2 regions of the Enemella evansiae genome follow, and region 1 is predicted to be linked to the other one. Evidence: riboswitches for the same ligand, from Rfam matches in the RefSeq annotation. Region 1 holds a riboswitch; the other holds the start of a gene.
The links. A riboswitch is a leader RNA that binds a small molecule or an ion and turns the genes downstream of it on or off. The one in region 1 is predicted to bind FMN.

Region 1 (7,278 bases):
TCACCCCGCGCAGTCCGCCCGCGGCCACCGGCGAGAGTTCCAGGGTGGGTGCGCCGTGTCCGCTCATGCTCGCTCCTTGAGTTCGTCGGCCGGGTGCAGCAGGGTGCGGTGCCCCAACCGTGCGGCCTTGGTCCGCAGATAGGCCAGGTTGTCGGGGTGCTGGCCGGCCCGCAGTGGTCTGGTCTCGGCGACCTCGATGCCGGCCTCGGTGAGACCGGCGGCCTTGGCGGGATTGTTGCTGAGCAATGAGATCCGGTCGATGCCGAGATCGCCCAGGATCGCTGCCGCAGCGCCGTACTCACGCGCATCGACCGGCAGCCCGAGCCGGGTCTGGGCCTGCACGGTGTCGGCACCCGCGTCCTGTTCGGCGTACGCCCGCAGCTTGTCCAGCAGACCGACCCCGCGGCCCTCGTGGCCACCCAGATAGATCACCAGCCCACCGGCCGCCGCCACCTCCGCGAGGGCAGCGTCGAGTTGTGGCCCGCAGTCACAGCGCTGCGATCCGAACACGTCCCCGGTGAGACACTCCGAATGCACCCGGACCAGCGGCTGCGGACCGAACCGGTCGGTGTGCAGCACCAGATGCTCGGCACCGGTCAGCAGGTCCCGATAGCCACGGGCCGCGAATTCTCCTTGTGCGGTGGGGATCCGTGTCTCGGCGACCAGCTCGACCCGATCGTGGCAGCGGCGCCAGGCCGCCAGGTCGGCGATGGTGAGCACCCCCAGGCCCGACCGCTCGGCCAGCGCCCGGATGGCGTCGGTGCGCATCATCGTGCCGTCGTCGTTGACGAGTTCGGCGATCGCGCCGACCGGGGCGAGGCCCGCCAGCCGGCACAGATCCACCGCGGCCTCGGTGTGACCGCGACGGGTCAGCACGCCACCGTCGCGGGCCCGCAAGGGCACCACGTGGCCCGGGCGGATCAGATCCGCCGGACCCGCCTCACCGTGACCGGCGGCGGCCAGCGTGCGCAGCGTGTGCGCCCGGTCGGCGGCGCTGATCCCGGTGCCGACACCGGTGGCCGCATCCACGGTGATCGTGTACGCCGTCCGCAACGGGTCGCGGTTGTCGGGCACCATCAGCGGCAGCTCCAACCGGTCGGCGAGCTCGCCGCTGAGCGGGGCGCAGACGTATCCCGAACTGTGCCGGATCGTCCACGCCAGCCACCCGTCGCTGAGGGTGTCGGCGGCCAGCACGATGTCGCCCTCGTTCTCCCGGTCCGCGTCGTCGGTCACCAGTACCGGCCGGCCGGCGCGCAGGGCGTCGAGCGCGGCGGGAACGTCGAGGTCCACCGCGGTCCGGTGCGCTCGGGCGCGTGGGCGCGCGGTCACCCGCAGATCGACACCGACCGGGGTGACGTCGACCTGATCGAAGCGCAGGATCTCCGCCATGGTGGGGATTCCCAGCTCGTCGACCGCGGGCCGTCCCTCGCCGAGCAGGGCCGGGGCCAGATAGCCGATCAGCTCATCGACCAACCCCGCGCGCCAGAACGCGGCCGCGACCCGGGGCCCGCCCTCGAGCCAGAGGTGGCGGATGCCACGCGCGTGCAGTTCGGCGAGCGCGCGCTCCGGATCGCGGTGCCGCAGCAGCAGGGTTTCCGCGGCCTCATCGAGGACCCGCGCGGTGGCCGGGATCGGCCGCTCGCCGAGCACGACGCGCAGTGGTTGCCCATCCTGCAGGGTGCCGTCCGGATGCCGGGCGGTGAGCCACGGGTCGTCGGCCAGCACGGTCCCGGTACCGACCAGGATCGCGTCGCACTCGGACCGCTGTCGCCCGACCTCGGCGCGGGCCTCGGGCCCGGTGATCCACCGGCTGCTGCCATCGGCCGCGGCGGATCGCCCGTCGAGCGTGGCGGCGTACTTCCAGGTGACGAAGGGGCGCTGATTGCGGACCGCGAATTCCCAATGGGGGTTGAGATCCGCGGCGTCGATGTCCAACCGGGCCACCGCCACGCCGGCGTCGGTCAGGCGTTGCGCACCGCCGGCGGCGGCCGGATTCGGATCGGACCGCGCATACACCACCCGTGCGATGCCCGCCTCGATCAGTGCCCGCACACAGGGGCCGGTGCGCCCGGTATGGGCACAGGGTTCCAGGGTGACGTACGCCGTGCCACCCCGTGCGCTGGCCCCGGCCGCCCGCAGTGCGGCGATCTCGGCGTGTTCGGTGCCGGCGCCACGGTGCCAGCCCTCGCCCACCACCGATCCCGCCGGGTCACAGATCACCGCACCCACCCGCGGATTCGGGTCCGGCAGCGGGCCGTGCAGGGCGAGCGCGGCGGCGCGCCGGAGCAGGCGCAGGTCGAGCCACATCTCGGTCTGGGATGTCATGGATCCTCCCGGTCGTCGAACATGACTCCGGGGGTCGGGTGCAGGAAAGCACCAGCAGCGGTCGGCACTGGCCGACCGTCACGCGCTGCCTCCCATCCGGACTTTCACCGTCGGTCCTGGAATTCCACCAGGTCAACCGGCCACTGGCTGTGGCCGGGTCGTGGACTGTCACCACCGGTTCGGAATTGCACCGACCCCGGAGCGCGTGCGACCACTATGGCAGAGGATTCCCAACCAGGGAATGGGCTGGTGTCACAAGTCACGCGCCGCGATCTGTTTCTCGAGGTACTTGGCGAGCACGTCGACCTCGAGATTCACCGTCTCCCCGGGTTGTTTGCCGCCGAGGGTGGTGAGCGCCAGCGTGGTCGGGATCAGCGAGACCTCGAAGGTGTCGTCGGTGACCGCCGAGACGGTCAACGAGATCCCGTCGACGGTGATCGATCCCTTGTGCACAACGTATCGTGCCAGCTCGGCGGGCAGCTCGATGCCAACCACCTCCCAGTCCTGACCGGGCGTACGCGACACGATCCGCGCGGTGCCGTCCACATGGCCCTGGACGATGTGGCCGCCGAATCGGCCGTTGGCGGCCATCGCACGCTCCAGATTCACCCGGCTGCCGGGCACCAGGTCACCGAGGCTGCTGTGGTTGAGCGTCTCGGCCATCACATCGACCGCGAACGTCTCCGCGTCGCGGTCGGTGACGGTGAGACAGACCCCGTTCACCGCGATCGAGGCACCGTGGCTCGCATCGCTCACCACCAGTGGCCCGCGGATCCGCAGCACGGCCGATTCGCCCCGATCGTCGAGTTCGACGATCTCACCCAGTTCTTCGACAATTCCGGTGAACACCCGCTCAGCGTAACGGCCCCTCGATCACCGGTCCTGGGTCCGCCACCAGGCGAGCAGGTCCGCGTCGAGGGCGGCGGATTCCTGCATCGGCAGGGAATGGGTGGCATTCGGGAAGATCCGGATCGTACCCTGCGGCAGCAGCTGCCGGGCGCGTTGCACGGCGGCATCGCCACCCACCAACGATTTCCGACCGGCGACCGCGAGATAGATCGGCATCCGCAACCCCCGGATCTGTTCGTCGGTGAGCGGGCTCGGCATCGGCATCGCCTGCCGATAGTGCTGGGTGCCGGCGGCGATCATCTCCCCCACCGGACCGGCGGTCTTCAGCTCGGTCGGATCGACGCCACCGATCTCGGCCAACCCACGGTCGCGCCACGACTGCGGCAGGAACGGGACGTTGACCGGGATGCTCCAGAAGATCACCGAGGCCGGCAGCTGGCCATAGGTGAGCACCGGTTCGAGCTGGGTCAGACTGGCCACCCGCTCCGGGCGGTGGAGGGCCAGGGCGGTGGCGGTGGCCGCGCCGAAGGAGTGGCCGACCACGTGCACCCGTGGCACCTCGAGCGCATCCAGCACCTCGGTGAGCCACCGTGCGTGATCGGCGGTGCTGGTCAGCGGAATGCGCTGCACCGACTGACCGGCGTCGCCGACGGCGTCGACCGCGATCACCGGGCGTTCGGCCATCACGTCGCGCAGATTGGCATCCCAGGCGGGCGTACCCGATCCCCAACCCGGGGTGAGCAGCACCGGCACCAGCCCGGTCAGCTCCGGACGGGTCCACTGGGTCACCCGGACCGAGCCGAAGGTGGTGGGGATGTCCCGGATCGTCGTGGGGGTTGGCATCGCGGCGAGTGCTGCGGCGTACGCCGAGTCGTAGGCACGCGCCCCCTCGATGCCGTCGAACCGGCCGACCTGCGGTTGCGGGTTCGCCAGGCCAATCACCTTGTCGGTGAGCAGCAGCGCGCACGCGACGATCAACAGCGCCCACGGCCAGCGGCGCCTGCGCGCACCTTCGGTCTTCTTCACGACATTCCTCATCCCTGCAGTTGACAATACAGTCGTATCGTAACACAGAGCGATACGGTCGTACTGTTACGATGCCGGCATGCCACGCCAGGTCGACCACGACGCCCGCCGCACCGAGATCGTGCAGGGGGTGTGGCTGGTGATCGCCCGGGACGGGCTCGCCGCGGTGTCGATGCGCACCGTGGCCGCCGCGGCCGGGGTCTCGGTCGGCCGGATCCAGCACTACTTCGCCAGCAAGGAGGAGCTGCTGCGGGTGAGCGCCCGGGCGATGATCGAGGCCGGCGCCGACCGATACCGCGAGGACACCGAGCAGGCCTCCCCCGCCGGCCGGTTGCGGGAGGCACTCGGCCACCCGATCCGGCGCGCCGCCGAACCCGGGCCGGGGGTCTCGATCTGGTACGCCTACCTGACCGCGGCCGCCACCGATGCCGAGATCGCGGCCATCCTCGCCGAAGGCAAGCGGGGGCAGGAGACGCTGGTGGCCGGCCTGCTGGGCGAGCTGGGTACGCCGAAACGCTCGGCCCTGCGGGACGCACGCGCACTGATCGCGCTGGCGGACGGATTGACCGAGCGCGTGCTGATCGGGGACCTGACCACCCGCGAGGCGCTGGCAGTGCTGACCTCCCGCCTGCCCGGTTGAACCGCGGTACGGACAACACCTCCCCCGATCGGACAACACCGGTCCGCCCCGATCACCGGTTTCTGCAGTCAGGATGGGAAAAGGAGGTATTCCCATGTCCGACACCCTGTCCTTCCAGCGCCATCAGTCCGAGCTGATCGGCCCACCCGAACCACCGCCGGCGCGCAACGGCCAGTCCTACACCGACGACGACCACGAGACGATGGTCACGATGGCCCGGGAGGGCGCCCCGGTGGAGGCGATCGCGCGAAAGCTGCAACGTCAGCCCGCTGCACTGCTGGTGCGGATGCGCAAACTCTTGCCACCCGCCCAGCGACACTGCCCGACCGACCGGGTGCTGCCGGCACTGCAGGCCGCCGCCGACCGGCCCGACTACGACTGGCGGGTCGTGGTGCTGGAATCGCCTCCCCCGCCGCCGGTGCAGAAGGTGATCCGGGCCGGCATCGAGGGCCTCGACACCGACCAGCTGCTGCTGATCACCCACGCCGTCGGCGTGCTCCGCGAGCCCGGGACCGAGGAGTTGGTGCAGGAGCTGGCAACCGCGGTGTGCGAGCGCGGGTTGACCCGTTCCCTGATGGAGCAGCATCTGTCCCTGCTCCGCCGCACCGACCGGGGCTCCCTGGCCAACGACCGGGACGTGGCCGACGCCTGGGTCGCGGACCTGACCGGTGACCGGATCCAGCATCCCGATCGCTGGTCCTGGCAGTACGCCGACTGGGCCGAGCCGGACGATCCGTACCGGTGAGTCACACCTGAGCCACCCCACAGCTCGACCAGTGTCGACGCACCACACGGTGACTAGAATTCGCACCGTGGCTGACATCACCGTGCTGGGCGACACACTCGCGGGAATGGCTGCCTGCGTACGGTTGGCGAAGGTCGGGCACCGGGTCACCCTGGTCCGCTCGGACCCGACCCCGCGGCACGACCTGCCCGAGGTGTTCACCTTCCCCGCCCCCTGGCGTGACCTGTTCAAGAAGTCCGGACGCATCCTCGCCGCCGAACTCGCCCAGGCAAGCCTGGAACTCACCCCGGTCGACACCCGCCCGGTGGCCGGGTTGGACCTGCCGGCCGAGCGCGGCGCGCAGTGGCGGCTGCTGGTCGACGAGTTCGGCCCGCCGGTGGCCGCGCGGTGGCGGGACCTGCTCGATGCCCTGGACGAGGTCTGGCAGGTACGCCGACCGCTCGGCCTGGAGCGGGAGTTCGACAAGGTCGCGTTCCGCTCCGCCCGCCGCGAACTGTGGGTGGGGCGGACGGTCGCGGACCTGGCCACCGACTTCGACCATCCGGTGCTGTCGGAGGTGATCCGCGACGCCGCCGAGGGCGAGCCGCGACACTCCCCCGCCAGTGACGCCGTCTGGTTGAGCGTCGAACGGACCTTCGGACTCTGGCAGGTCACCCACGCCGACGGTACGCCGGCCGGTTCGGTGGCGCTGATCGACGCGCTCACCCGCCGCCTGGACGCCCGCGGCGTACAGCTGGTCGAGTCGCCACCCGACGGCGCCGACGCGACGATCACCGCAACCGGCACGATCCCCGGCGGCCTGCGCGGGCCGAAGCCGTGGTGGCGGCGTACCGGCTCCCGCACCGGACGCCACCGCTACACCTGCGGCGCGCACACCGCCGCCGGCAGCACGGTCGCCGGGCAACTGCTCTCCGCCGCACTCGCGACCTATGCCGTGCACGCCGACCTGACCGGCGAGGACATCCACCCCACCAACAAGGACCTCACCGTGCACCGCCGCCGCTGACCTGCGCGCGCCCTACGCGCCTGTCTGGAGGTGGTCACCATGGCAGGCAGCACGAGAGCGCTGGCGAAAGGGTCGATGGGCGGCAACCAGAGATACGCCCAGACATTCAACAACGCCGCTGGTGGATGACCTCGCTACCGTGAGCGCCAGCGAGAGGAGCCGGCATGACCCCCGAGAAGCGTGACGAACTCATCACAGCCATCCTGCAGGCCGCCGTGAACTGGCTGCCCGAGGACTTCGACGAACTCTGGCTGGTGATCGAATCCGAGGATCACGTGGCCAATACCGTGCTCTTCTTCACCAGCGCCGATGGTCCCGCTCGGGCGCTGTCCCCGGATTTCCCCGGCGAACTCGATGAGGCCGTGGACGACCTGATCGACGCCGCGGGCGACGACGGTGAGCCCTTCCACCGCGCGGTGCTCAGCTATCGCTCCAGGGGCGGCGCCAGCGCCGACTTCGATTACGAGCCGTTGCCGGGTGGAGTCGTTGAGGGCAGCAATGCCCGCATGGAGGAGTTCGGCCAGACGCATCTCGGTCGCTCCTGGGCAGACACGCCCGAGTACACGGGCTGAGGCGCCGCGAATCCGCCATGACCCCCGAACAACTTGACCAGTTCGTCACCGCAATCCTGCAGGAGTGTGTCAACGTCCTTCCGGACCAGTTCGATGAGATGTGGCTGGTGGTTGA
Region 2 (7,278 bases), on a different contig from region 1:
GAGGAGGAACGGCGAGTCGAAGCCACGGCCTCAGGGTGACGATGGTTTCGACTCGTCGCTGCGCTCCTCGCTCAACCAACGTGGGGCCGCGCTCCCGTGGTCGGGGCATGGGAGTTCGGTTGGGGCATGGCACACCATGCTCGGACCGAAGGACGATGCCCCGACCGATTCAGAAGGGTGCGGGTTCGACGGATTCGCTGCTTTGGTTGGGAATCAGGGCAGGCTGCTGCTCCGGGCGAACCGGCTTCTTCGCCGTCTTCTGCTTGACCGTGTTGTCCTTGGCTGCCTCGGCTTGTTCGCGGGCTGCCTGGCGTAGGTCGCGGAGGCGTTGGTTCTTGCGGGCGCGGCGGAGTCGTTCGCGTTCGCGGGCTTCGTCGGCGGCTTGTTCGGCTTCGGCCTGTTCCTTCTCCAGCTGGGTCTGGCCGTTGCACAGGGTCTCCCGAAGCAGCTTTTCGGTCCGAGAGAGTGAAGCGGCCGGGTCGTTGATCAGGTGGTCGGGTGGTGGATGATTCCAGGTCCCGTAGCTGGTGACCCAGGCCTCCTGCCCGGCCGGGGTTTTCCAGTGGAACACCCCCGGGGAGGGTTGCTCGACCCGGAATCCGGCGTGGGTCCTGGCCCGATGCAAGGCCCGGTTCAACGGACCCAGGTTGCCCGAACTGGTCGGCCCCTCCGGGGCAGGGATCGTGTGATCCAGATCGATCCCGCGGCCGAACGCGGAGCGATTCGATCGAGGAAACATCACATACCGGTCGCGGAGCTTCACCCTCTGCGCGAGTTCGTCGCTGGGTCGGTAGGTGTTCACCATCACCGGTGCTGCCAGGTCGATCACCGGCCGCACCTTCACGGTCCCGGTGCAGCGCTCCAGCAGCTCCTTCAAGTGCTGGAGGGTGACCGGTCCGAGTGCTTCGCCTTCACCGCCGCGACGGTTGGCGAGGTCCTTCTGGTGGACGTGCAGGATCAGTTCGGCACCGTGCCGGCAGCGCTCGGAGGTGGCTGTGGCGATCTCGCCGTGCTTGTTGACCACCTCACCAGCAGGGGTGACGGTCGCACTGTCGAACAGCGAGGGTTGGAGCAGTTGCCGCGCCCGGTCCGGGTGGGCGAGGTGGCCGAGCGCTTCGGCGCGGAGTTCGTCCCTGGATGCCGTCGAGCCACCGGCTTTCAGCACGTCGGCGAGACGGTCGAGGGTGCCGTTCAACTGGGCGGCGTCACCGGCGTCGAGGTTGGCGTAGAGGTCGGTGATTCCCGGGGTGTTCCGGTTGGGGGTGAACTCGACGCGGCGTTGCTTCTTCGCGGCCTGCCGTTCGGCTTCTTTGTCGTCGTTGAGCATCAACGCCCCGACCTGGGCCTCGGTCGTCGCGACCGCGCGTTTCGGGGTGAGGTTGACCAGACGGAGTGACCAGAGGGAGTCGAACTCGCGGGCCTGGGTGAAGCTCAACTGCAACGCGGCGCGGGAGATGTCGCGGGCGACCCAGACGGGGATGTCGCAGTCCAGGGTGGCCTGCCACAGGATCGGATGCCGATGCCGCAGGTTGAGCACGTCGGCGGTCCAGACCTGCGCGGTCTCCGGTGAGCAGCCCAGCGACATCGCGAGTTCGAGGTGGAAGAACTCGGTGATGCCGGGCGTACCGTCGGCACCGGGGAACACGAGTTGTTCGCCGTGGAGGACGCGGGCGGTGAGTTCGTCGGTGTGGGTGTTGAGGCCGGAGTAGGTGTCGCAGGCGGCGGCGATCGCAACGAGGCGGCGGGCTTCGGTCTGGGCGATCTGCTCGCTTTCGGCGCGGATCGCTGCGAACACTTCGGCTCGTTCGGTGGTCATCTTTGGTCACCTCCTCTCATCTGCTACATCCAATATTAGTCACTGTGTTCGAATAACTCAAGGGGTTTGAGGAAAGTTTCTGGGTTCATCTCGACACGTCGGCCATTGCTCCGCTTCGCTGCGCATGGCCGACTACTCGATGAACGTTTGAGGGCTTGGCTTCGACTCGTCGCTGCGCTCCTCGCTCAACCGGCGCACCGGTGGACCGGGTTCATCTCGACACGGTCGCTGCGCGACCTACTCGATGAACGTGGGGGGAGTCCTCGCTGCGCGACCTGTTCGATGAACGTGGGGGAGGGGGGCGGGGTGGGTGTTGTATCGTCGTCTGTGCAAGCAACGTGCTCCGGGGTCGGTGAAAGTCCGAGCCGGCGGTGACAGTCCGCGACCCGCGTCCCTCACAGGAGGCGGCTGAGCCGGTGGAATTCCGGCACCGACGGTTAAAGTCCGGATGGGAGGCGCACGGTTCGCTCGCGTACGCCACCAGGCGGCTCGGTGCTCGGCGCCGGCACCTCGGGGCGTATGCCCGCGTTCTGCGTACCCCGGGTCACCAGGACCGGAGGAGAGAGCAGGACGTGACCGACAGTCACCACACCACGCTGCGTACCGTCGCATCCCAGCGACGCGGCGGTGGACCGGTGCTGCGGGTGTTCGCACCGGTCCTGCTCGGCCTGGTCGTGCTGTCGATCTGGCAGCTGCTCACCGCCGGCGGACGCATCCTGCCGACGCTGCTGCCCAGCCCGGCGGCGGTCTTCACCCGCTTCGCCGACGACCTGGCCGCCGGCCAGCTGCTCACCCTGACCGGTACCACGCTGGTCGAGGCGCTGCTCGGTTCCCTGCTCGCCGCCGTGATCGCGCTGCCGCTGGGCTACCTGATCGCCCACTGGCGGGTCTTCGACGCCGCGGTGTCGCCCTATCTTGCTGCCTCACAAGCGATCCCGGCCGTCGCCGTCGCGCCGCTGCTGGTCATCTGGGTCGGCTACGGACTGCTGCCGATCATGCTGCTCTGCGCCCTGCTGGTCTTCTTCCCCGTCGTGCTGTCCACGGTCCTCGGCATCCGCGGCATCCGCCGCGAGCTGATCGAGGCCGCCGAACTGGACGGCGCCGCCGGCGTACGCATGCTGCGCCACATCGAGTGGCCACTCGCCCTGCGCGCCGTGCTCACCGGCATCCGCAACGGCTTCACCCTCTCGATCACCGGTGCCGTCGTCGGCGAACTGGTGATGGGCGGCAACGGGCTGGGGATGCTGCTCTCGGTGCAGGCATCGACCGTCGACACCACCGGGCTGTTCGCCACCTTGCTGATGCTCTGCCTGCTCGCCGTCGCCATCTACCTGCTGCTGGTCGCCATCGAATGGGCCAGCGACCCGCTGCGCGATCCGCGCCGTCCACGCACCACCGCACGACCGAAGGAGACAGCATGAATCGTCGGCATTTCCTTGCCTCATTGGGGGCCGCGGCACTCGCGGCCACGGTGGCCGGGTGCAACCAGGCCACCCCCGGCAACGCTCCGGCGGGCGGCGGTGTGCCGTTGACCATCGGGTTGACCTACACCCCCGACATCCAGTTCGCGCCCTTCTATCTGGCCGAGTCCGCGGGCCATTTCGAGGCCCAGGGAGTACGCGTGACACTGCGTCACCACGGTGCCAACGAGCAACTTCTCGGCGCCCTCCAGGCCGGTACCGAGCAGCTCGTCTACGCCGGCGGCGACGAGTTGCTGCAGGCCCGCTCCCAGGGCGTCGCGGTGACCGACATCGCCACCCTCTACCAGGAGTACCCGGTGGTCGCGATCGTCCGCGAGGAGTCCCCGATCCGCTCCGCCGCCGACCTGCGCGGCCGCCGCATCGGCGTCCCGGGCCCCTACGGCGAGACCTGGTTCGGGCTGCTCGCGCTGCTCGAAACAGCGGGACTGAAGCAGAGCGACGTCCAGGTGCAGAACATCGGCTACACCCAGCAGGCGGCCCTGACCAGCAACCAGGTGGAGGTGGTGATGGGGTACGCCAACAACGACGCCGTCCGCTTCAGCCAGGCCGGGATTCCCATCCGGTCGCTGCCGCTGGCCGAGGAGCAGGCCGCGGTGCCGCTGGTCGGGGTCGGTCTGGGGGCCGCCGATCAGGTGCTGCAGACCCGGGCGGAGGATCTGCGGAAGGTGATCAACGCGGTCCGCCGCGGGATCGACGACCTGGTCGCCGACCCGAACAAGGCGGTCGAGGCCGCCAAGAAATATGTGCCGAACCTGTCGGTACCGGCGCAGCAACAGGCGGCACTGGCCACCCTGGAAGCAACCATTCCGCTGTTCGGAGACCCGGCCACCGCCGGCCAGCAGGACCCCGCCCGGTGGGAGTCGATGGCGGAGTTCATGCAGCAGATGGGCCTGCTCGCCAAGCCGGTGCCGGCCGCCGAGGCGTACACCGACACACTGCTGAACTGATCCTCAGGACTCGGACTGCTCCTGCCCCGACTTCTCCTGTTCAGCCAGGAAATCCGCCAGCTCCGCCGGGGTCGGATAGGACGGCTGCGCACCGTGCCGGGTGGTCGCGAAGGCACCCACCCGGGCCGCGAAGCGGGCCGCTTCGACCAGGTCGTCGCCCTCGGCCAGCCGGTACGCCAGCGCGCCGGTGAACGCATCGCCGGCACCGGTGCTGTCCACCGCCCGGACCCGCACACTCGGTACATGCTCGGAGCGGTCCCCGTCGATGACCAGCGCACCCTCCGCGCCCAGGGTGATCACGGCCCGCCGGATGTCCTTGCCGGCAAGGAGTTCCGCGGCACGCTCCAACGCCGCCTCCTCACCGACCAGGTCGGCCAGCTCGTGCTCGTTGACCAGCAGCACCTCGGTCGCCGCCAGCAGCTCCGGGCCCACCGGCGCCGACGGCGACAGGTTCAACAGCACCCGTACGCCCCGGCGGCTCGCCTCCTGTGCGGCGGTCAGCACCACCCGCTGATCCACCTCCAGACACAGGCAGAGCACCGCCGCGTCGGCGAAGAGTTCGTCCGCCTCGAGCACGTGCTCCACCGCGAGCTTCCCGTTGGCACCGGGGGAGATGATGATGAAGTTCTCCCCGGCATCGTCGACCGCGATCATCGCGGTCCCGGTGGCCACGCCGGCGACCGAGCGGATCCACCGCTGCTCCACCCCGGCCCGCTCCGAGGCGGCGCGCAGCAGCTCACCGTGCGGGTCGTCACCGACCAGCCCGAGCAACCCGACCCGGCCGCCGAGCCGGGCCGCCGCTGCCGCCTGATTGCTGGATTTCCCACCAGGGTTGATCTCCAGCTCCGAACCGGACACCGTTTCGCCACCACGGGGCAGCCGCTCGGTACGGACGGTCAGGTCGGCGTTCATCGAACCGACCACGGCGATGCGGGCCATGCTCACTCCTTCGTCTTGTCTGCAACAGATTCGGTGCCGACGGCTGCGGCGCTGTCCTCGGTCGGGCGGGGAATCAGCATCGAGACCAGCATCGCCACCAGCAGCAGCACCGCACCGGTGATGATGCCGGCCTGGTAACCGGCCGCCGAACCGGGAGCGGTGAAGGCGGTCTGCATCGCCAGCAGGATGGCGAAACTGAGCCCGGCGCCCAGATTGAAGGCACCGGCGTTCAACCCCGGCAGCACCCCGGGTGCCTCCGGCGGGGAGAGCGCCACTCCGAGCCCGTTCAGCATGATGTTCACCGTGCCGGCATAGGTCAGGCCGATGAAGATCGACAGCACCAGCAGCAGCACCGCCGACGCGTTGCCGGAGGTGAACGCCAGCACCACCGCCCCGACCAGGGTGCCGATCATGCCGACCCGCAGCACCGCGAGATAGCCGACCGAGGAGGCCAACCGCCCGGCCACCGGGCCCATCGCCAACCCGGCCAGGGCGTACGGGGTGAGGGTCCACAGGGCCGCGGCGTCGGCGCTCAACCCGGGGCCGACCTCGGCGTCCTGGGCCAGCCCGGGTACCAGGCCGTTCATCATCGCGAACACCCCGGTCATCGTCAGCAGGGTCGTCAACAGCAGCGCCCAGGTCTCTCGGCGCCGCAACTGGGCGGGTCGGATCAACGGATGCGGACGCCGCTTCGCCAGCGTCCAGAACACCGCGAACACCACCACCGCCAGCACCAGCAGGCCACCGACCAGCACCCAGTTCGCCTCGGCCAGCTTGCCCGCCTCGTTGATCGCGGTGAGCGCGGCGCCGACGGTGATCACCAGCAGCAGCACCCCCAGCCAGTCCATCGGCACCTGTTCACCACCGCGCGACTCGGGTGCCAGCAGCAGCACCAGCACCGCCGCCAACCCGGCCACCGCGGCCATCGCCCAGAACACCGACCGGAAACCGTAGGTCGAGGCCAACCAGCCACCGGCCAGCGCATCCACCCCGGCCACGCCACCGTTCACCGCGGTGACCACGCCCATCAGCGTGGTGTAGGTCCGGTTGTCGGGGATCTCGTGGCGCAACATGATCAGACACAGCGGAACGGTCGGCCCGGAGACCCCCTGGATCACCCGGGCCACGAACAGCATCGGGATCCCGGTCGAGAAGGCGGCGAGCACACAACCGAGTGCCATCAGCGCCAGCATCCCGACCAGCACCCGCCGCCGACCGAAGAGATCTCCCAACCGGGGCAGGAAAAGCGAGAACAGGGCGGCCGAGGTGAAGAACGCCGTCTGGGTGGTACCGACCGCAGCGGCGGTGGTGCCCAGCTCCCGCTCGATCGAGACCAGCGCCGGCGACAGCATCGAGGCGTTCAGCTGGAAGGCCACGCAGGCGGCCAGCAATGCGGTCAGCAGCACCCCGGCGCCGACCCGCTGCCGCCCGGCGACCTCACTCATGACTTCACCTCACCGATCCGCTCCAGGGCATCGGTGACCAGGCCCCAGAAGCGGTCGAAATCGAGCTGCACCGCCACCTGGGTGGGACAGTCGGCGGGCGGCTTGCCACGGAAGTCGGCGACCGTCATGCCGAGGGTCTCGGTGCCGGTCAGCTCGATCGTCACCGGCGCCTTCCGGGTCGTCAGCACCGCCGGGTCGATGACATAGGCCACCGCGCACGGGTCGTGCACCGGCGGGGAGTCGAAGTCCTGATTCTCCTTGTACGCCTTGCCGAAATAGTCGAACAGGTCCAGCACGAACTCCGCCGGCTCGGTGCCGACCGCGCGGATCTTCTCGGCCACCTCCGGGGTGGCCAGCGCCTGATGGGTGAGGTCCAGCCCGACCATGGTCACCGGCCAACCGGCACCGAAGACGATGTGCGCGGCCTCCGGATCGATCTTGATGTTGAACTCGGCCACCGCCGACCAGTTTCCGGTGTGGTAGCCGCCGCCCATCAGCACCACCTCGCGTACCCGCTCGATGATCCGCGGCTCCAACCGCGCCGCCAGGGCGATATTGGTCAACGCACCGGTCGGTACCAGGGTGATCTCGCCCGGATCGTGCGACATCACGGTGTCGATGATCAGCTGCACCGCGTGCATCGGCGCCAC

Region 2: another riboswitch for FMN. It lies ahead of C8D81_RS08675 (ABC transporter permease); the one in region 1 lies ahead of ribD (bifunctional diaminohydroxyphosphoribosylaminopyrimidine deaminase/5-amino-6-(5-phosphoribosylamino)uracil reductase RibD).

The regions. Positions count from the first base shown of each region.
Region 1 covers NZ_SNXA01000008.1:1,531,237-1,538,514, forward strand. Annotated here, with positions in the region: gene ribH (6,7-dimethyl-8-ribityllumazine synthase) at 1-67, opposite strand, end outside; gene ribB (3,4-dihydroxy-2-butanone-4-phosphate synthase) at 64-1,290, opposite strand; partial or broken gene ribD (bifunctional diaminohydroxyphosphoribosylaminopyrimidine deaminase/5-amino-6-(5-phosphoribosylamino)uracil reductase RibD) at 1,342-2,325, opposite strand; FMN riboswitch at 2,404-2,534, opposite strand; gene C8D81_RS07860 (riboflavin synthase) at 2,578-3,174, opposite strand; gene C8D81_RS07865 (alpha/beta fold hydrolase) at 3,199-4,200, opposite strand; gene C8D81_RS07870 (TetR/AcrR family transcriptional regulator) at 4,280-4,840, shown strand; gene C8D81_RS07875 (hypothetical protein) at 4,935-5,585, shown strand; gene C8D81_RS07880 (hypothetical protein) at 5,653-6,591, shown strand; gene C8D81_RS07885 (hypothetical protein) at 6,756-7,163, shown strand; gene C8D81_RS07890 (hypothetical protein) at 7,181-7,278, shown strand, end outside.
Region 2 covers NZ_SNXA01000009.1:101,375-108,652, reverse strand. Annotated here, with positions in the region: gene C8D81_RS08680 (13E12 repeat family protein) at 170-1,816, opposite strand; FMN riboswitch at 2,152-2,280, shown strand; gene C8D81_RS08675 (ABC transporter permease) at 2,389-3,237, shown strand; gene C8D81_RS08670 (ABC transporter substrate-binding protein) at 3,234-4,244, shown strand; gene C8D81_RS08665 (ribokinase) at 4,248-5,183, opposite strand; gene uriT (uridine transporter UriT) at 5,186-6,628, opposite strand; gene uriH (uridine-preferring nucleoside hydrolase UriH) at 6,625-7,278, opposite strand, start outside.